DNA from 3 places in the Bradyrhizobium sp. USDA 223 genome. Region 1 is predicted to be linked to each of the others. Evidence: predicted binding sites of a transcription regulator. Region 1 holds the regulator's gene; each other region holds the start of a gene.
What was found. Region 1 encodes LexA, which represses DNA repair genes until DNA is damaged. Its sites were predicted from a motif close to TGTTCNNNNTGTGTTCNG; they were not measured.
Positions count from the first base shown of each region.

Region 2: a site for LexA is predicted at 4,053-4,070, ahead of ABIA40_RS02125 (DNA-processing protein DprA). Genes of this name have one in related genera too.
Region 3: a site for LexA is predicted at 5,039-5,056, ahead of ABIA40_RS20560 (DUF3072 domain-containing protein). Genes of this name have one in related genera too.

Region 1 covers NZ_JBIYDR010000001.1:2,265,752-2,272,999, reverse strand. The annotation lists gene ABIA40_RS10380 (HAD family phosphatase) at 1-89, shown strand, start outside; gene ABIA40_RS10375 (hypothetical protein) at 248-451, shown strand; gene glp (gephyrin-like molybdotransferase Glp) at 671-1,879, shown strand; gene lexA (transcriptional repressor LexA) at 2,056-2,757, shown strand; gene ABIA40_RS10360 (hypothetical protein) at 3,143-3,577, shown strand; gene ABIA40_RS10355 (GAF domain-containing protein) at 3,795-4,736, shown strand; gene ABIA40_RS10350 (ComEC/Rec2 family competence protein) at 4,743-7,022, opposite strand; partial or broken gene ABIA40_RS10345 (DUF2171 domain-containing protein) at 7,118-7,237, opposite strand.
Region 2 covers NZ_JBIYDR010000001.1:508,860-516,107, reverse strand. The annotation lists gene ABIA40_RS02140 (Fic family protein) at 80-1,321, opposite strand; gene ABIA40_RS02135 (hypothetical protein) at 1,436-2,008, opposite strand; gene ABIA40_RS02130 (hypothetical protein) at 2,423-3,037, opposite strand; gene ABIA40_RS02125 (DNA-processing protein DprA) at 3,034-3,948, opposite strand; gene ABIA40_RS02120 (hypothetical protein) at 4,585-5,088, opposite strand; gene ABIA40_RS02115 (hypothetical protein) at 5,377-5,568, opposite strand.
Region 3 covers NZ_JBIYDR010000001.1:4,421,307-4,428,554, forward strand. The annotation lists gene ABIA40_RS20530 (HAMP domain-containing protein) at 1-2,213, shown strand, start outside; gene ABIA40_RS20535 (HWE histidine kinase domain-containing protein) at 2,227-3,714, shown strand; gene ABIA40_RS20540 (hypothetical protein) at 3,711-3,932, opposite strand; gene ABIA40_RS20545 (hypothetical protein) at 4,073-4,330, shown strand; gene ABIA40_RS20550 (hypothetical protein) at 4,425-4,658, shown strand; gene ABIA40_RS20555 (hypothetical protein) at 4,756-4,977, opposite strand; gene ABIA40_RS20560 (DUF3072 domain-containing protein) at 5,093-5,287, shown strand; gene ABIA40_RS20565 (DUF6496 domain-containing protein) at 5,378-5,686, shown strand; gene ABIA40_RS20570 (hypothetical protein) at 5,693-6,055, opposite strand; partial or broken gene ABIA40_RS20575 (Do family serine endopeptidase) at 6,327-7,248, opposite strand, start outside.

The DNA of each region.
Region 1 (7,248 bases):
TCGAGGGAGCGCGGGCGCGGGGGTTGACCGCCGTGCATGTCACCTCGCCGCGCGATGTCGGGAACGCATTGAAAGCACTGGGGATCTGAGCCGCGGGAAAGCCCGGAGCGCGCTCACTTGCCGGAACAAAAACTGCTGAAATTGTGGAACCTGATCACTTTGTGCATTTTTATACAGAGTTCCGGGAACGGAATACCACCTTTCGGACTCATGAGTCCGTTGGGACTTCTACATTGGACTGATCGACGTGCTGGGCAAGACCTATCTCACCAAGCAAGCCTCTCTCCTGCTCGAATTCGCTAGAACCACCTCGGATTCTGACCTCTCCGCCAAGCTGATCAGCAAGGCCGCCGACCTGAAATCCCAGGCCGATCCGCTGCCCGACAAAGATCAGGGTCCCAAGGCGCCCGACGTCGCGGATTTCAGTCCAGGCGATCCGACGGAGCGTTGACCGATGCTGGCCGTGGCGCTCGTCATTCTCGTCCTTGCCATGGCAATCCTCGTTCCGGTCTGTCTCGCCTTCCGCATCATGCCGCGGCGGAGTTGAGCCGACCTCCTCCACCCCGCGATCACGCAGGATAAATCATCCCGCGTGCTGCTTTGCCTCACGCCTGCACTCGGCTAGAACTCTCGCCGCCCATTGACTGATGTGCTCAGCAGGAGTTCGCCCGTGGCCCTGATGCCGGTTTCTGACGCGCTTGCCGCGGTGTTGGCCGGCGTCGAGCCGCTGGCTGAACAGATGGTTTGCCTCGACGAGGCCTACCATCGTGTGCTCGCCCGCGATGTCGCGGCACGGCGCACGCAGCCGCCGGAGGCAATGTCGGCGATGGACGGCTATGCCGTGCGCACGGCGGACGCGGCATACGATTCGAGGTTGACCGTCGTCGGTGAGGTCGCGGCGGGCCGGCCGTTCGCGGGAAGCGTCGGCCCCGGCGAAGCCGTGCGGATCTTCACCGGCGGCGTCGTTCCCGACGGCGCCGATGCCGTCGTGATCCAGGAGGACACGGCTGCCGACGGCAAACATGTCACGATCAAGGAAGCCGCCATTTTCGGCCGGCACATCCGCCCTGCAGGCGTCGACTTCCGCGAAGGAGACGTGCTGCTGCGCAAGGGAATCCGTCTCACCGAGCGCGATCTCGCCCTTGCCGCCGGAATGAATCATCCGCATCTCGCCGTCATCCGCCGCCCGAGGGTTGCCGTTCTCGCCACCGGCGACGAGCTCGTGATGCCAGGCACCACGCCTGGTCGTGGCCAGATCGTCTATTCCAACGGCTATGCCCTGCATGCGCTCGCCCGCAGCGAGGGCGCCGAGACCATCGACCTCGGAATTGCCGCCGATACGCTGGAGGCGACGTCCGCCGGCATCCGCAGCGCGCGCGAGAGCGGCGCCGACATCCTGATCACGACCGGCGGTGCGTCGGTCGGCGACCACGACCTGGTCCAGCAGGCGCTCAAGGGCGAAGGCATCGCGATGGCGTTCTGGAAGATCGCGATTCGGCCCGGCAAGCCGATGATGCACGGTCGACTAGGCGCGATGCGCGTGATCGGCCTGCCCGGCAATCCCGTGTCGTCCTACGTGTGCGCCTTCCTGTTCATGGTGCCCTTGATTCGCGCCCTGTCGGGCCGTTCAGCGATTCATCATCAGCGCGAGCGCGCCGTGCTGGGCCGCGATCTCGCCGCCAACGACCAGCGCGAGGATTATCTGCGTGCGCGACTGGAGGTGCGCGACGACGGCACGCGCGTCGCCCTTCCCGTCAGCCATCAGGACTCCTCCCTGCTTGCGAATCTCGCTGCGGCACAGGTACTTCTCGTGCGTGCACCGTTCGCGCCGAAGGCCGAGGCAGGGACGCCTTGCGAGGTGCTCCGGCTGCCCGTCTGAGCCGCCCAGCCACACGCATTCCGCGAGTTTGGCCGCGTTCACCATAAATTAAGCAGTTGCGGAACACATATCGAACATATAGTGTCCGTTCATGATTTGTTTCGAGGATGTAGCGGCTTATTGCCGACTTCATCGTCTCGGAATCGAACGACATCAACCGGGGGACTTTGGTCGAGATGTTGACGCGCAAACAATACGAGCTTCTGCGGTTCATCAGCGAGCGTCTGAAGGAAAGCGGCGTGCCGCCGTCCTTCGACGAGATGAAGGATGCGCTCGACCTGCGCTCGAAGTCAGGCATCCATCGCCTGATCACTGCGCTCGAGGAGCGCGGCTTCATTCGCCGCCTGCCCAACCGTGCCCGTGCCATCGAGGTGATCAAGCTGCCCGAGCTCCAGGCCGCCGCCGGCAATCGCCGCGGCTTCACCCCGAGCGTCATCGAGGGCAATCTCGGCAAGGTGCGCGCGAGCTCCAGCCCGCCCGCGGACGAGGGCGAGCGCCCGGTCGCGGTGCCCGTGATGGGCCGCATCGCCGCCGGCACGCCGATCGAGGCACTGCAGACCCGCAGCCACACCATCAGCGTGCCGCCGGACATGCTCGGCTCGGGCGAGCACTACGCGCTCGAAGTGCGCGGCGATTCGATGGTCGAGGCCGGCATCCTCGACGGCGACATGGCGCTGATCCAGCGCAACGAGACCGCAAATACCGGCGACATCGTGGTGGCATTGATCGACGACGAGGAGGCCACGCTCAAGCGCTTCCGCCGCCGCGGCGCCTCGATCGCGCTCGAGCCCGCCAATGCCGCCTACGAGGTCCGCATTCTTCCGCCGAACCGCGTGAAGATCCAGGGCAAGTTGATCGGGCTTTACCGGAAGTACTGATACCGGAAGTCTCAAGCGCCGCGCGCGCTTCGATCGGCATCGGCGATCCAGGATCGGAGCGGATACTTGTCCGCTCCGGCTGGACGGTTTCTCTGGTTCTGCGCCGGCTGTCCGGTCCATCTTCCCGCGCGACATTCGCCCGCGCAGGCGCGCAGCCATTTCTGCTTCGCCGGTAGAGTTGTGCCGGCAGTGCTGATAGCTCCGGCCGAATGCAAGGACGCGAGGTTTGTTCCTATCGAATCCGGGAAAGATAATGTGATCGCGTGCTGCGAACGCGAGCCGCAGATTTGCCCATAACCGAGCAGAGCGTTGTATGCTTCCACTCTGATAGAGGCCTGCGCCTCGAAAGAGACGCGGGTCGCTATCCCAGCATGAGGAGCACCCGATGTGTGACTACAGCTTGCATGCCGTCGCGACGCGCCCCGCCGTAGTCGGCGAGACGATCGTCACGACAACCTTCCGCGGCACCTCGACGCGCGGCTTCGCTTCTGAAGCCGATCCCTCCGTCGCGGTCTGTCTGCTGCCGGGAACGGAGCTCGCTTTCGCCGACGACGTCCGCTACGACAACCGCTGGATCTGGACGCGCACCGTGAACTCTCGCGTCGGCAAGTTCGGCAAGATCGACCCGCACATTCCCGATCGCCATCATGACGCGATCGAATTTCCCGACGGCAAATATGTGCTGGTGACGCAGCTCGTCGAAGGCCAGCGCGCGACCGTGCTGCAATTGCCGGTGACGCAGCCGGCCCCCGAGCGCGAGCACAAGCCGCAGACCGTCGCCGACACGCGGCCCACGATCACGCGCCTGCCGATCGGCTGACGCCCTTCGGCCGAAAGGCCGAGCCCGGGATTGAAATTGCCGTCGCCGGCCGAGGCCGGCGAGCCCGGTGGGTTTTTGTTTCAGGACATTCGATCGGCGAGCCCGCCGCCGCGCCTCGTCGCCGCATGAAGTTTGGGCCGTCCTGCCTGAATTTTGAACGTTCGCTCCGCAGCCAAATGACCGATGCTGCAGTGGCTTGAGGCGGCGGACAGGCTCGATGAAGACCTTCATTCGCGTCGTTGAACTCTGGGTACCCGACCGGACGCGCATGCGGCTGGAATTCGGCGGCGGCCTCTACGACGAAGGGCTGTCCGCGTTCAAGGCCGTCAGCGAAGAGCTGCACTTCGGATATGACGAGGGACTTCCAGGCAAGGCCTGGGCCTGTGGCCACCCCGTCATCCTCACGAAATTCGCCAACTCCTATTTCAAGCGGACCGATCAGGCCGCTGCGGCCGGCCTCACCTGCGGCGTGGCGGTGCCGGTGTTCGCGGGCGAATTCCTGCAAGCCGTGCTGGTGCTGTTCTGCGGCGACGACGAGGCGCACGTCGGCGCGATCGAACTCTGGCACAACGATCCTGATCTCTCGCATGAGATGGGGCTCGTCGATGGCTATTACGGCACCGCGGACATGTTCGAATTCAACTCCCGCCACACCAGATTTCCGCGCGGCTTCGGCCTGCCCGGACGCACCTGGAAGGCGGGCCTGCCACTGATCATCAAGGACTTGCACGACGCCAAGAGCTTCTTGCGCTGGGAGGACGCCGCCAAGGTCGGGATCAATCTCGGCGTCGGCGTGCCCTACGGAACCGGTACCGACCAGACCTGGGTTCTGACATTCCTGTCCGCGCAGGCAACGCCGATTGCACGACGCTTCGAGATCTGGGTCCTGAACGAGGACCGTTCGGCGCTGGTCTTTCGCGCCGGCGATTGCAGCGCACAGACCGACCTCGCCGCACGCTATGCGGCGCAGTCCATCGCCAGGGGCGAAGGCAGCATCGGCGGCGCCTGGGCCGCCGGCATGCCCGCCCTCAACGACGATCTCACCCGTGACGGCTCGATCGCCGGCTCCGAAGCCTGCGCAGCCGGGCTGAGCCGAATGGTGGCCCTGCCGGTCATCGGCAACGGAAGGCTTGACGCCGTGCTGGCCTGGTATTTGTGATCCGCGTCAATCGTCGGCCTGCAAGTCGGCCTCGGATGGCGTTGCGTCCCGGCTGCGGGGCACGGCCGCCTTCGGCACCAGGCTGCCGTCGAAATCCCCCTCGCCGGCGCCGGCAGGCAGCCAGGGACGGCTTGCCCCTCTCGCTCTCACCGCCTGCACCGAAAAACCCTCTCCGCTTCGCGTCAGAGCCAGTGCGCCCTGACTGGCAAGACGCGCCCGATCGACCACCATCGCCGCGCAATCGGACGGCGCGGGCCGCGCCGTCACCACCAGCGCGGCGCGGCTGCAATCATCAGCCAGCGCGTCGATGCGCGTCGCCAACGCGATCAGCCGTCCGTCCGCGAGCGGCGCCACGCAGCCGGACTCGTCACACGACACCCCGCTCGCCAACGAGGCGTTGCCGGCATCGCGCGGATCGGCATCGGCAGCCAACCACTCCTTCAGCAGGAAGCTGTCCTTGCCGGCGCGGATCACCTGCAAGCGCCCATCCCCGCCCCGGACCGCGACGCTCGCGCCGTCCCCGGCAATCAGGATATCCGGCTGCCGTACCGACAGCCCCCAGAGGATCGCTGCCAGCAGCACCAGGGCGCCGGACCAGCGCAAGGGCGTGCGCAACAGGCCCATCACGATGAGCCCGAGGCTCGCCGCGATCAGCGGCGCGATGCCGAAGGCGGGAATGCGGCCGACGGCGCCCGGCAGGGCCGCCACCCAGCGCGCGACCAGGACCATCCACTCGATGCCGATCCCCATCAACCACCAGAACACGCCGTCGAGCCCGAAGGGCGCAGCGAGCAGTCCGAGCAGCCCGGCCGGCATCACCAGCGCCGAGACCACCGGCATGGCGCCGAGATTGGCGAGCACGCCGTATGGCGTCACGCGATGGAAGTGGAAGGCGGCGTATGGCGTGGTCGCGAGCCCCGCGATCAGCGAGGCCAGGAACAGCATCGCGATCTCGCGGCCGCCCCACAGCGCGATCCGCGCCGTCGCGGAATGATCGGGCGAGGCGAGCAGGTTCGGCATGCCGATCTGCACCAGCGCCACCAGCCCGAGCGTTGCCGCAAACGACATCTGGAAGCTCGGATGCACCAACGCCTCCGGCGCGACCGCGAGCACGATCAGCGCCGCCACCGCCAGCGTGCGGAAGGTGATGGCGCGGCGGTCGACCATCACGGCGATCAGCACCACCGCCGTCATGAAGAAAGATCTTTGCGTCGCGACCTCCGCGCCCGACAGCAGAAGGTAAAACGCGGCCGCGACCAGCGCCGCCGCCGCCGACCACTTCTTGATGGCAAAGCCGGCCGCCAGCCCCGGGATCAAGGCCAGCAGCGCGCGCACCGCGAAGAAGACGACGCCGGCGACGACCGCCATGTGATAGCCGGAGATCGACAGCACATGGCCGAGTCCCGAGACGAACATGGCATCGTTCACGGGCGCGGTGATCGCATCGCGCCGCCCCGTGAGCAGCGCCGTCGCAATCGCGCGGTTGTCGCCTTCGAGCGTTGCGCGGATGCGCGCATCGATCGCGTCGCGCAGGCCCTGCATGAAGGCGGCATAGCGCAGCCGCAGGCCGCCGCCATCCGGCGGCGAGGACGCCGTGATCGCGCCCATCACGAAGCCGGAGGCGCCGATGCCCTGGAAGAACATGTCGCGCGAGAAATCGTAGCTGCCGGGGCGCACCGGTGAGATCGGCGGCATCAGCCGCGCCTTCAATTGCACGAAGCTGCCGACCTCCGGCGCCGTGCCCTTGCGCACCGAGAGGCGGACGCGCTCGAGCTTGACGTCGCTGCGCTGCGCCTCTATCGCGCTGACGCGCAGCACGAAGCGATCGGTGCGCTCGCGGATGTCGCGCGCTTCCACGAAGCCCGACAGCGACACCGAATAGAGCGGTTTTGCCAAAACGGTGTGCGCGATACGCGCGGTCTTCCAGGTCGCCACGGCAAAACCAGCCGCGACCGCCGCGAGCATGATAGCAGGCGCAAACAGCCGACTTCGCCGCAGCAGCAACGCGCCGAGCATCAGCGCGATGGCTGTGGCGGCAACCACCCACAGCACCGGCTCATGATCGGCGGCGAAATAAAGCGCGATGCCGCCGCCGAAGGCGACCGGCACCCACGGCAACAACCGGCCAGGCCCGGCCTCGGCCCGCGCCCATTGGCGCAGCGTGTCGACGATCGCCGGCCAGATGCCGAGGCCCGCTGGCGCCAAGCCGCCGGCCGGGGCGGCGCGGCCGACCGGCCACGTCCCGGCAACTCCCTGGGACCGTCCTGGCCGGCCCGGCTCCGCCATTCCCCTGCACCTTACGATACGCGACGGCTGCAGAGGCTACCGGACCGTGCGGCTGCGCGAATAGCGGTACAGATCAGGAACAGGCGTGGACCGGCTTACTTTTCCTCTTTCATCGTCACGGCGACGTCCGCCTTGGCAGACAGCCTCACCTTGTGTCCTTCGACATCGGCAACAACGCCCTTGTCGATGAAATGATGGTGCCCTTTGGAGTCACCTCAACCCTCGG
Region 2 (7,248 bases), 1.8 Mb from region 1:
CTCCCCACCCGGAGCGATAAGCTGCAGGATACAGGGGACGCTCGTTCGCAGCCGCCTTAGTGTGGTCTCTAGCGAGAGATCAAGGCCACTTCGGGCCAGGCAAGACCTCGTCCAGATCGGTATCGGCCGCAGCGACTTCGGTAAAGATGGGCTCTTCGCCGAAGGGACGGTTGATGATGGCGAGCGCTTCGGGAGCGGCGTAGATCCGGTTTCGCGCGTATCCAGTCCTCTCCTGCAGGATGCCGGCTTCCTGCAATTGCGCGATGGCCTGATTTACCTGCGTGGGCGAGACATCGAGCAGTTGGCCAAGGCGCTTCGCCGTCACGACCGGATAGTTGTGAAGTTCGTCTAAAGCGCGGGTGGCCGCGGATCCCTTTCGGAATTTTCGGCGCTCCCTCCAGCGCTCTGACAATTCCGCGAGTGCCGTCCGGGTCCGGATGAGTTCTTCGACGGTGCCGGCGACGGCGTCGGCCATGAAGGTGATGATCGGCTCCCAGTCGAGCCGTTGTTGAGCGTCCTTGAGCGAAGCGTAGTACGCCCCCTTTTTGCTTTCGATGTAAGGCGAAAGATACAGAGGGACGTGCCTCTCCGCCGCCATCATGAGAGGAAGCAGAAGGCGGCCGACACGACCGTTGCCGTCGCGGAAGGGGTGCACCGCCTCGAAGTGGGTGTGCGCTATGGCCATGCGCGTGATGAACCCTTGCGTCATCTGCTGCATGCCCTCGTTCCGGAGGTAGTCGACCGTTTGGGCGAGGCAGTCGGCGACGTCGGCCGGAGGCGGGGGATTCAGACTGGAATATGCGATGTCTTTGTTTCCGCCGATCCACACGACACGCGTGCGGAGGTCGCCGGGAACGTCTTGATAGTCGGGGTCGTCCTTCATCACGGCGCGGTGGAGGTGCTTGATCAGATCCATCGTGAAGACGCCGTAGCCATCCTTGGCGGCTCTCGGAATGAATCCGTCCAAGGCAACGACGTAGTTGCGGACTTGGCGCGCTTCGTCCCGGGCGCCGTCGTCGCCCGTCTCTTCGACCGAAAGCAGTTCGTCGAGAGTGCTCTGGGTGCCTTCGATAGAAGAGGAACTGACTGCCTCACGTCTGGTAAGGACTCGGCTGACGATGTAGGGGTCCTTCATCTGGGCGGCGATGGCGTCGACCTTGCCGAAGGCCGCTTGAGCGGCTTCCAGGGCCTTCATCGCCCCTCCGACGAACACCCCCTCCTCCGGGGGTGCCGGCGGCACGATCCCGTAGTGAGAGTCGTAGGGCGGCGGAAGCCGCTTCAGGGTCTCGCGGATCGTGTGGCTGAGATCGCTGCGCTTCACGGGAACCTAAAATAAGGGGGAGTTTTCCTAGTTATAGTTTGGGTTCCTGCAAAAAGCCATAACATATCGCGATCGCGAGGAGCTTATTTAGGCTTTTCGGAGCCGCTCCCCCCTTTAAGTTTCATTAACCACCAGCTTGCCGCCTCCTCGGCGGCCAGCAATTCTGCCCCGGTGAGTGACCCGGCCGCTGGGATGCAGCACCACGCGGTCCCCCGCACCCAGCCCGGCAAGCACTTCGGCCTGCCGGTTGTTGCGGCGGCCGATGCTGACCGGAACGACTTTGGCGCGCCCGTTCTCGTCAGCAAAAACGGCCCACTGGTCGCCCTTCCGGAACAAGGCGCTCACCGGCACCGTCAGGGCGTCCGGAACGCTCCAGGTGGTCACGTGGACGACGCCCCCGTAGTCGTGGCCGAGCGCGGCCCACGGTTCGGGCGGATCCGCGAAGTAGATGGTCACCCTGACCCGCTGTTCTTCGATGCCGAATGCCGAGACCTTCAGGAAGCCTACCGGGTCCATATACGGGGACCACCTGGGCTGAACACTCCAGCCGTCGATCCGAACGAGAGGTGCCGACCTTGATCTGGACGGCATCGGTCGAGAGCAGGTGGCGAAGACTTCCGGATCGAGCGAATTGCTGATCTTCCAGTCGGAGCCGGGCAGGACGGTCGGCTTGATGCCCAGGACCACTCGCCGGCGTTCGCACAGGCTAAGTCTCAAATGATACAGACGCTCCCGGCGGCCCTGCTAAAAGAAGCCTATTCCGGCGCACAGGACCGTCATGCCAATCAAGGTCTGATCGTTTTTCTCTTCGATCCGGTGCAGGCGTCGCTCTTTAGAGTCTCCACATAGGGGCCGGCTGGCTCACGCGAGCCGCAGTGCGGACAAGCCAAAGCCGAAAACGAGACACCGTTGCCGCAGTCGTAGCAGCCGATAAGTTCGTGTTGTGAGCGCTGACCCGTCATAAGCCTAGCCTTCAGTACCCGCGGCGCTATTACGTCCACTCTTGACGCGATGGGTATCGGCGAGCATTTATTCTACAGGGTTAGGTCGCGCTGACGACGATCGGCTTAGACGCCATCGCCACTACCCCGGCAAGGATCTCTATTTCAACAACTCATCAATCGAAACCTCGCCAAATGGGTTTGGAATCGCTCGCCTGGCGACGAAGAGACCGATCACTCGCGTCTTTGGCGCGCGCTCCAAGATCATCTCCTTGACGGCCTTGAAATGGGAGCCTGTCGTGAGGACGTCGTCGAAGATGCCGACAATACCTCGCAGGTTTTGCAAGTGGTTTTCCGCGATCCTGTAGTTCTGTTTGAGTTCGGCCGGTGCCTTCCGGTTGCCGCCCTTGAACGTGTCGGTAAAGGCGATCTGCTCGATTAGTTCCCGGACGTCTGGCGGCGCCGGCGCGCGGATTCCTCTGCAAACCTGCACCATCCGATCATCGTAAGCAGGATCGGTCTTTACCTTCGATGGCGGTATCGGAACGATCGTGGCCTGGTCCAGCCATTCGGCGCTCAAGACCGCAGATAGGTCGCGAGCGCATCTGGCGATCGCCGGAGCTTTGTAGTGGTAGCCACCATCGTTACGCTTCTTCTGAAGATTGTGAATCAGCTGATTGGTCTCGCCGCCCTGCCAACCCTTACCAGCCGTGTATTCGTAGAGGTAATGGCAATCGTCACCCTCGTCGAGGGTCCCGGCGGTTGGTCTCGTCAATTTGCTGAAGTAGGAGCGCCATTACCCAACGCACCCCAGATATCGGCGAGGTCGCGAACACGGATCGCGCCCCGTTTCTCGAAGTTCGCCGGCCAGGTGATGTCGTCCCGCTTGAAGCAAGAATCGAGAAAGAACAGCTTGCGGCCCTGCTGAAGGGCGGCGCGGGCCTGCGTAAGCGTCCCGCTTGTGTCGCTGGCCTCGACGATGATCGTTCCCTCGGTGAGAGCGCTCATGGTGACGTTGCGCTCAGGGAAAAACAGCTTGTTCTGCGGGACGTGCTGACTGGCGTACCGGAGAACAGGTACCTGAGAAATAAGCAGATTGTCCTCCGCGATCCTGCGCTGGAGCGCCTGATTTTCCTTCGGGTAGTAGGTCCCGATGGGCGTTCCGATGACAGCGATGGTATGGCCCTTCGCCTCGAGTGCGGCCGTATGAGCTGCGGTGTCGATACCGGTCGCGAGTCCCGAGACGACGGTGAAGCCGCGCTCGACCAACGCACGTGACAACTTTCCCGCACGCAACTTCCCGTCTTCGCTTGGATTGCGGCTGCCCACAACGGCAACGCATCGGGTTTCAACGAGCTCCCAAGTGCCTTGAAAGTAAAGCATTTCGACCGGATGCCTCGCATCTCGGAGCTTCGCAGGATAGTTGCCGGTGAGATTCAGCCGAGTGCCGAACCTAGACACGCCTGCCCTCTTGAGCGCAGCTAAAACTTCGGATGCGCGCGCGTCCGCCACAGCGCCAGAAACGAAGTCGGACGGCACGGCAGTCGGGTCCGCTGCGAACTTCTCCGCGATCGTTTTGAAGGTGGCCCCCTTCTCGAGCCACAGCGCTTCGTAAGCACCCAACTCCATGCGCGGCGAGATTGAGCGTACGGCCGGCCTATCATTCATTCTTGCGAGAAGGTTCATCGTCCAACCCTAGCTAGCCCTTGCCGCGGCGTCGAATCCGCAGAATCGAAGTCCCCTGCTTTGAAGAGACAACGCAAAAGCGTCAGGAAAGCCTATCACGCGCCAAGAACAAATCAAGAACATAGAACATCGCATTACAAAACATTGACTTAAACGGTTAATATTTCCTTGATTGCATCTGACGGGCTCGTTATCCGATCAAGCTGAGGCCTAGCGGCCGCGGCCGCCACCGCGACGTAGCGAATCCCGGCAACGCCGGCACGGCAGTCGTTCCGATGGCGTTTCAATCCGCTCGGGATTGGCAGCCGATGTTCTGAAGCATGCCGCAGGCCTACCGATTCCGCCGTCCATCACGCGGATCAACCTGTTGCGCCCATTGGCTCCCGTACTAGCCGATCCGCGCGCCCGCGACACCTCGGGCAAATGCATCTGTTGCGATCAGGATTTCCTGGATGCGTACCGGCGAAAATACCTCATTCGCTCGCGGCCTGGTCGGGCCGTTTCAGCAAAACAAGAACTTCGCAGGTCTTAGCCACCTGCGTCTTCTTGAGTAGCCCGCGCGGTGCGGGCCGATCACGGTTCGATCGGAAGCCTGCACGACATGGAGGACAACAAGGCTAGTTCGCAGGCAGTCATTCACCGGGCTGGCTTCGACCGAATCTTATCGAAATACGATCGAAGGTTCGGACGGCCAGCGATCTGCTTGCCGATGGCCCACTCCTCAAACATCTCTGCCGGGAGAACGGCAAAGGAGGCCGACTGCTTGCCGCGTAGCCAACATTCCTGAGGAGGGACTTCAGGGTTGGCGCGATTGTCTGTCTTTAGGAAGAACAAGAACCCTCCAATGTAAAAGCGAAACAGATTTACGCCCTGCTGTCTGTCCGCTTTGGGGGCCCTGTAGAAATAGACCTCGGTGTCGCCGGTGTACAACTGAATAGCCGTCAGATCGATCGACGAAGGCACCGGAGCTCGCTCGAACGCAACGTCAGCAAGGATTTCGCGATACCGGCCAGTACCGATCCTTCCGTTGGCCTGCTTTGTGACCGCGTACTTCCAGCACAAGCCAGCAGCAAAGCGAACGAAGCGGTCCCCGTTGACCTCCTTTGCATGCAAATACGAGTGCGGGGGCGCGAGTCGCATTCGTGCCTTTCTTAGGAACTCGACTGCGTATCCCTCATGCGCACCGAGCTTCCGGTCGCAAGGGCCACAGAGTATATTGGCATCGTAAACACCGGTGTTAGTTCTCCGGAACTTGTCGGCCCCGGGATATCCGATGACATGCTTTTCGCCCGAATGCGGGGCCACTTCCAAGGCAAACGCACGCGGGATCAGGTGCGCATCAATTGTCTTTTCGTGACCGCAGATGAGGCAAGGCATCAGAAGCAACGGTATTAGAGCCGACTGAAACGATCGTCGATGGCGTTTTAGCTAGATCGAGGTGACCTCGCGCTCTGATTTTGCCTGAGCATCGTAGATCTTCACCTGCAGCAGCGAAAAGCGCCTCTTAAGGTTCAGCGCTCCGCTCTCAACGCCTTCCTTGGATGAAAATTCGGCCTTAACCAATCCATCGACCAAAATTGCGTAGCCACTGGTTGGCAAGGTGCGGCTCGATCTCGACATTTCGCCTCATGTCCAGTTTTTGCGATAATCTTGCCTTAAAGTGAGTCTGGGAGATCACGCAATGGGCTTCTCCTCTGAGCCGACAACACGAGCGCCGCCAATAACAGCGGCTTATACTCTACTCTTCCCGCGGCGTCACAACACTCAACGCGCGACGGTCTTGCGACAATCCTCCATCATGGCGGCCGCGACGTCGCTCGGATAACAGGCTGGCGCAGCTCCGCCCGGTCGCGAGTTTGCACTTCTCCCTCCACATGCCCGGCCGCTGCGCGTAAGGTCATCCGGGCAAGCACACGGGTGTCCCGCAGCGTAGTAACGATCTCGGCTCGCTTTGACGATTATTGCCGCGATGGCCGCCGCAGTTAGCACGACCTCCACCTTCCGCGTCGCGTCTGACTTTGGAGACGCTGGTTCTGACCGGCTAGGCTTCGCGGCCGGTTGCGGCGAAAGGCTCGGGCGACGGCTGAGCAATCGCCGGGGCTTCCTGCGACGCTTCGACGAGCGCCATTGGCGTGACTAAGCGCGATGCGACAGGTGATGGCGATGGCAAAGCCGGAGGGGCATCATGGCGTCCGGCAGTATAGGCAATCAGGGCTGCAAGCCCTATTAGGACAAAGACGGGTCCCCCCACATGTTCAGCATTCAAACGCATGAGGCGAGCCCGATCAAATTAAGTCGATGAACCGTACCCCGAAGCTGGCGGCAATCCCCTCAAGCGTTTCAAGCGTAGGGTTTGCTCGGCAGTTCTGGTTTCGATGAAGGGCGGCGCCACTGCCTACAGAATAATCTCGCCTTGTTCGCACACGTCGAAGCATTTGAGTACGTCCACCGGCCATGAACACGCGAAGCTTGGCGGTTTGCTGTCCTCCTCCCAGGCCGATCGATGCGGGTAGCCCTACAGCAAGGGTTAGCATCCTTACAAACCTCCGAAGTCGACACGAGCGACAAGGGTCTGCGCGTGAGCTCGATATTGGTCTCCCATCGGAGCACCTGTTGGACCGGTAATACGTCGGCCTTTCACCACGACCCCGCTCCGGCTTTTTATCTTGAGCATTGGAGGGTAGACGAAGCAGGGCATACCTCAGAATCACGAACTCAAAGGCTCGTCAGGTCGCGCCTATGGCTGTAACGACGGGAGCAGTGGCGGCCGCGTGCACGGCGTTAGCCGGACACAGCAGCGTGTCGGTCTTACTGGCGCCGCCAAGATGCTGGCGCTTTCCCAGTGGTCCCTTGGCCGCGACAGCTCGAGGATAGCATTTCGGCAGCCCCGACTACGCTCAGCCATCTGATGATGCGCGAGCCGCCGCAAGGCGGGCCTTTCCAGCCGGAATGCTGCATCCACATCGCGAGGATCCGCGCCCCCGAAAGCTCGACTTGCTGCGCAACAATTATGTGGCCCCGCGGGGCTGGCTCGAGCTACACCAGAGGGTGACCGGGGGATTGCTGAGCTAAGGCGGGGATCTGCTCGCCGCTCGCACAGAGCGGACCAGATCGGCCCCGTGCCGCCTTGGAGGTCCGCACCGAATCCGCAGCACGGGGCCGAGAGGTCCGCTGCTCAGGTCCAGCCCCGAGGCAGACCGCCCCATTATGCACGAACCCTCCGCCGATGCACCCAAATCGTCAACAAGAGGGCCTCAGAGGCCTCAGTTCCGATGTTACGCTGAAGTTCCGAATCGCCGC
Region 3 (7,248 bases), 2.2 Mb from region 1:
AGCAGCTCGCCGGCGAGCTGCAGACCCAGCAACGCGAATTGCAGCAGACCAATGACCAGCTCGAGCAGAAGGCGCAGCAGCTCGCCGAACGCAACGTCGAGGTCGAGCGCAAGAACCAGGAGATCGAGCAGGCCCGCCGCGCGCTCGAGGAGAAGGCGACCGAGCTCGCGCTGACGTCGAAGTACAAGTCCGAGTTCCTCGCCAATATGAGCCACGAGCTGCGTACGCCGCTGAACTCGATCCTGATCCTCGGACAGCAGCTCAGCGACAACCCCGATGGCAACCTCTCGGCCAAGCAGGTCGAGTTCGCCCGCACCATCCATGGTGCCGGCACCGACCTGCTCAACCTCATCAGCGACATTCTCGATCTCTCCAAGATCGAGTCCGGCACCGTGACGGTCGACGCCGAGGAAATCCTGACCGCGAACCTGCTCGAGACCGTCGGCCGGCCGTTCCGGCACGAGGCGGACAACCGCAACCTGTCGTTCAAGATCGACGTCGATCCGAACCTGCCGCGCAGCATCGTGACCGACTCCAAGCGGCTGCAACAGGTTCTGAAGAATCTGCTCTCCAACGCCTTCAAGTTCACCGCCGACGGCGAAGTGCGCCTGAAGGTCGCCGGCGCAATCGGCGGCTGGGGGACGGATCATCCGGTGCTGAACTCGGCGCCGGCCGTGATCGCCTTCGAAGTGTCCGACACCGGCATCGGCATTCCCCTGGAGAAGCAGAAGCTGATCTTCGAGGCGTTCCAGCAGGCCGATGCCGGCACCAGCCGCAAATATGGCGGCACCGGCCTCGGCCTTGCGATCAGCCGCGAGCTTGCCAGCCTGCTCGGCGGCGAGATCCACCTGCGCAGCGCGCCGGGCAAGGGCTCGACCTTCACGCTCTATCTGCCCTTGAAATATTCCGGCCCGACCCTCGCGCCGCGGGCGCCGGCGTCACAGCAATACGGCCAGCCGCCGGCGCTGCAGCCTGCTGCGCCCGACCAGCAGCGCGTTATCGAGCAGCTGCCCGACGACCGCCTCAACCTCGAGCCCGGCGACACCATTCTCCTGATCGTCGAGGACGACCCGCATTATGCCCGCGTGCTGGTCGATCTGGCCCGCGACAAGGGCTTCAAGGTCCTGGTCGCCGCGCGCGGCGCCGAGGCCCTCGAGCTCGCCAAGCAATACCAGCCGACGGCCGTCTCCCTCGACGTGTTCCTGCCCGACATGCTGGGCTGGACCGTGTTGAGCCAGCTCAAGCACAATCCGCTCACCCGCCACATCCCGGTCCAGATCATCACGCTCGACGAGGACCGCCAGCATGCGCTGGCGCGCGGCGCCTTCTCCTTCGTCAACAAGCCGACGACGACCGAGGGCGTCTCGGCCGCGCTGACGCAAATCAAGGAATATGCGCGGCCGCGGCGCAAGCGGCTCTTGATCGTCGAGGACAACGAGGCCGAGCGGCTCTCGATCCGCGAGCTGCTGCACCACGACGACATCGAGATCCTGGCCACGGATACCGGGGCCGGCGCGCTCACGACGTTGCGCGAGCAACCCTGCGATTGCGTGGTGCTCGACCTTAGGCTGCCCGACATGAGCGGCTTCGAGGTGCTCGATCAGATCCGCAACGACGAGGCGCTGTCGAACATCCCCGTCGTGGTGTTCACCGGCCGCGAGCTTTCCGCCGAGGAGGATGCCGAGCTTCACACCATGGCACGCAGCATCGTGGTCAAGGGCGTGGAATCGCCCGAGCGCCTGCTCGACGAGACCGCGTTGTTCCTGCACCGCGTGATCACGGAGCTGCCGATCGAGAAGCAGCGCATGCTGGAGAAGCTGAACAGTTCCGACGAGGACCTGATCGGCAAGACCGCCCTGCTCGTCGACGACGATGCCCGCAATATCTTCGCGCTCTCAAGCGTGCTGGAACGACGCGGCATGAAGGTGCTGACGGCCACGACCGGCAGTGAGGCGGTGACGCTGGTCGAATCCAATCCGGAGATCGCGATCGTGCTGATGGACATCATGATGCCGCAGATGGATGGCTATCAGACCATCGGCGTGATCCGCGAGAACCCGGCCTTCGCCCGTCTGCCGATCATCGCGTTGACCGCCAAGGCGATGAAGGGCGACCGCGAGAAGTGCCTCGAAGCCGGCGCGTCTGACTACCTCGCCAAGCCGGTCAACACCGACCAATTGCTGCTTGCGATCCGCATGTGGCTGCATCGCTGAGTTGGACCCGCGCATGGACCAGGAAAAGGTCAACATCCTGCTCGTCGACGATCAGCCGGCCAAGCTGCTCGCCTATGAGGTGATCCTGAAGGATCTCGGCGAGAACCTCGTGATCGCCTCCTCGGGCCGCGAGGCGCTGGAGGTGCTGCTCAAGACCGAGATCGCGGTGATCCTGGTCGACGTCTGCATGCCCGAGCTCGACGGCTTCGAGCTCGCCGCGATGATCCGCGAGCATCCGCGCTTTCAGAAGACCGCCATGATCTTCATTTCGGCCATCCAGGTCAGCGACATCGACCGGCTGCGCGGCTACGAGATGGGCGCGGTCGATTACGTGCCAGTGCCGGTCGTGCCGGAGGTGCTTCGCGCCAAGATCAAGGTGTTTGCCGAGCTCTACCGCAAGACGCGCGAGCTCGAACGGCTGAACCACGAGCTCGAGGATCGCGTCCGCGCCCGCACCGCGGAACTGGAGGCGTCCACGGCGAAGCTGCGCGAGAGCGAGCAGCGGCGCAGCATGGCGATCGCGGCCGGCAAGATGGGGTCATGGGACTGGGACTGGATCAGCGGCGATTGGATGTGGGACGAGGGGCAATACCGCATCTTCGGCGTCAGCCCCGAGGATTTCGAGGTCACTCCGGCCAGCGTTCAGGGCCTGCTGCATCCCGATGACGTCGATCAGTTGCGCAAGGCGATCGCCGAGTTCAACAAGGGTACGCGCGCGTACGAGACGGAGTTCCGCATCCTGCGGCCCGACGGCGAGGTGCGCTGGTGCGTCGGCACGGCGGCCGCAACCACGGACGAGAGCGGGCGCGTGGTGCGCGTCAGCGGCGTGACCGTCGACATCACCGAGCGCAAGCGCGCCGAGGAGCGGCAGAACCTGCTGGCGCGGGAAGTCGATCATCGCGCGAAGAACGCGCTGGCGCTGGCGCAATCGATCGTGCGCCTCACCCGGGCCGACGAGGTCAAGGCCTATGTCAACGCCGTCGAGGGGCGCATCAATGCGCTGGCGCGCGTGCACACCATCCTGTCGCTGTCGAGCTGGCAGGGCGCCGAGCTCTCCAGGCTGATCGACGAGGAGCTTGCGCCCTATTCGCTGGGTGACCAGATCAAATTGGCAGGGCCCGAAGTTCAGTTGCTGCCGGCGACGGCCCAGACGCTCGCGCTCGCGCTGCACGAGCTCTTCACCAACTCGGCCAAGTACGGCGCGCTATCCACCCGATCGGGGCGGCTCGCGATCGATTGGCAGGTCGACGAGGAGCTGCTCACGCTGAGCTGGGAGGAATCTGGCGGTCCCCTGGTCAAGACCCCGAAATCGCGCGGCTTCGGCACGCGAAGCCTGCTTGCGAGCATCGAGTCCCAGCTTGGCGGACAGGCGCAGTTCGATTGGCGCGCCGAGGGCCTGCTGTGCCGTCTTGAGGTGCCGTTGACACGCAAGACCGCGGCGGCTGCACCAAGCAAGTTCGACACCGCCGGCGCCGCCGAATTGCAACGCGCATCCGGTTAACCTGACGCTGCGCTGCTCATGCGCTCCGCCGTGCGCGGTTCGCGCGCGACGCGCCCTTCGAGCCAGGCTTCCGTTCGGGCGAGATCGCGCAGCGCCCTCGCGTAGCGGCGAGCTGCGCTCCGCTCCGCGCCAATCGGGAGCTTGCGCGCCTTGCGCAGGATGTCCGCGGCTGCGTTGCGATAGGCTAGCGAGCGGTAAAGAAAGACCACCTTACCCATATCGATGTTCCCGTTTTGCTGGCGCCCATCTTGGCAAGCCCGGCATGAACGCCGGATGAAACGGGCGGTAACAATTCCTTCAGCGGAGCGGAACCCGGCGATCACATGCGCGTTGGCGTGGCAGTTCGGGATGCCGTCCCTTGCGCACCAAAAAGTCGTCTGAGCTGATCTCTGCCAGCGGCCTTATCAAGCTGATGACACATGCAATGATGGGCGCAGCGCTTGGCCTCATTTTCAGCCTCACGCTCGTCCTGTCCAATCCAGCCGTCGCCAACCTGCTGAACAATGGCGGAAGCCAGGCCGCGATGGTCTTCGCCCTCACCTTGGTGACGACCTTCGCGATCGGCGCGACGCTCACCGGCACCGTGTTCATCCTGGTCGAGGACAAGCAAACTTGAAGCGTGCGTGACGCACGGAAGATACTTCGCCGGGACTCCTGCCGCGACGCGCGGTTTGCTGCCTGCGTCAATTTAACTCAGGGAGTTCCCCCGCATGAAGACGACCAAGCTCGCTCTCGCCGCAATATTGGCAACGGGCCTTGCCGCCGCGCCGTTTGCCGCCCAGGCCAAATCGCATAAGGCCAAGCATGAATCGTCGGCACAGACCACCGGCGCCAACACCAAGTCCTCCAAGGGCGCTGATCCATCCGGCCAAGGCGGCGCCGGTCCCGGCTCCGATCAGGGCGGCACCATGACCAACAAGGGCGGCATGACCACCACCAAATAGGCGCGCCCTGGAATCATGAAGGGCTCCGCATTGCGGAGCCCTTTGTCTTCTATCTTTGGGCTCGGCACTCGGCCTTCAGTATCCGGCGCCAAGGATCTCAGCGGCGCTCGACTGCGCGCGCGGAATTGCCGCCTGTCTTCACGGCACGAAGTCGCACTCGGTCGCGGACGTTCGGCAGTACGTCGCTGCCGCCGGCCGCCTTCCATTCGGCGATCAAGAGATTGATCTTCCGGCGCAGGTCCATCTGCGCCAGGGCCTTTTCCGTGCAGTCGTGATCGCGCTCGACGAGGTCGCGCACCGACGCCTCGACGTCGGCCATCTCAAACCTCAAGGCTCTGATTTTACGTCGAATTTCATTAATTCTGTTGTCCATGCCTTGTTAGAACAAAATAAGAACATATAGTCAAGTCACGATTTCAGGACGGAGACGCCAGATGCAGGTTCAAGGTAAATACGACGCCAGATTTTTCCTGGGCGAGCAGATGACGCGGGCGCAGGGCCTCAAGCTGAAGCGGCTCAGCGAAGAGGCCTACCAGCCCGGCCAATATGCGCGGGATCTGTCCTTCAGCGAGGCCGCCCGGCGCATCCAGGTGCTGGAAGCGGAGATCGAGCTGGCAAACTCCTTCTAGAGCATCGCATCGCGCTTTAGGCCTGCGCCGTTCCACGCTCCCGGAACCATGGCTGTGCAGAATGGTTCTCCCCGCCGAGGGAGAATATGCATGGCACGCAAGGCAAAAAAGCGCCGCTACTCACGCAGCTCGGGCAGCGATGTCGCCACCGAGATGCGGCGTTACAAGAAGGGCACCGCGAAGAGCGGCCGTGGCGGGCGCGGCGGCCGCGTCAAGAACCGCAAGCAGGCCATCGCGATCGGACTGTCGAAGGCACGCAAGAAGGGCAAGAAGGTCCCGAAGAAGGCTTCAAAGCGCAAGAGCGCCAAGACGACGTCCAAGAAATCGTCGAGGACGTCGTCCAAGAAATCATCCAACAAGAAATCATCGAAGCGCAAATCATCCAAGCGGTCGCGCTGACCGGTCTCAGATCATGCTCCCCGGCATAAAGCAGCGGATCGAAATCCCGAACGCAGTCTTGACCGGCCACACCATGGTGCGGCCGGCGCGGTTCGGCTCGGTGATGACGGCCTCGTCCGGCACGTCGATCCACTGCCCGTCGATGCGGACACGGTAGCGCCCGTTGTGCGACTCCCAGTCGAGATCGGCGAGGGCGAAACCGTCGGCATCCGAGCAGCACGGACCGAGATGGCTGCGCAAACTGTCGAACCATGGCTTCAGAGGAGAATTCGCGTAGCGGCCGTCGTCGCGCCCGAGCGCGTTTTCACCCGAGAGCACCAATGGCACCACGAGCAGCGCACTCCTGAGCGAGAGCTTCAGTCGATCCATGATGGCACCGATCACTTGTGAACCACCGGCGAGTTCCACAAAGCGCCGGGAGGCTCGAAGTTCCACGCTTGCAACCCGGTCGGCGGCGGCGTTGCCGCAGAGCACTGAGGCGTCTTGCGAGTGTGATCAGCGAACACGGCTTTTTCGGACGCACCAGGTCATCATCCCTGCCGTTAACGAGAATGTGACCGGCCTGGTGCGGACGTGACGTGTGTGCAAAAGGCGGCCCGAAGGCCGCCTTCCTGGATTTGTGAGGGTCGAGTTCGCGCAATGCGAGTGGCACCGCAACGAAGCGGGTGGCCTCCGCGCTTCTGACCTGAAGCAGCACGCTGCGCTTGCCCGACGATTTGGCCTGCGCCAGCTCGGAGCGGACCTCGCCGACATTGCTGACAGCCTTGCCGCCGACATTGAGGATGACGTCGCCGGTCCGGATGCCCCGTTGCGCGGCCGGGCCTTGCGGATCAACCTCGGTGACGACGACGCCGTTCTGGCCTGCGCCCTGGACGTCACCTGCGGGCGCCAGGCTGAGGCCGAGGCGCGGCGTGCCGGCACCCGACTGTCCCCTGCCCTCGTCGGCATTGCCATTGCCTTTAGCCTGGCGCTCATTCGGCAGTTCGCCGAGCACCAGGGTCATCGTCTTGCTGTCGCCCTTGCGGAAGACATCGAGCTTCACGGACGTGCCCGGCGCCAAGCCGGCGATGGTGCGGGCGAGGTCGCGGGAGTCCTTGATCGTGGTGCCGTTGACGGCGGTGATGACATCGCCCGCCTGGATGCCGGCCTTCGCCGCCGGGCTGCCATCCTGCGGATTGTCGACGATCGCGCCGCGCGCCTCCTTGAGCCCGAGGCTGTCGGCAATATCCGACGTCACCGGCTGCACCTGCACGCCGAGCCAGCCCCGGGTGACCGCGCCCTTGTCCTTCAATTGCGCGACGACGAGCTTGGCGGTCGAAGCCGGGATATCGAAGCCGATGCCGACCGAGCCGCCCGAGGGCGAGAAGATCGCAGTGTTCACGCCGATCACGTTGCCGTTCATGTCGAAGGCCGGGCCGCCGGAATTACCCTTGTTGATCGGCGCGTCGATCTGGATGAAGTCGTCATAGGGACCGTTGCCGATGTCGCGGCCGCTGGCCGAGACGATGCCGGCGGTCACGGTGCCGCCAAGACCGAAGGGATTGCCGACCGCGACCACCCAG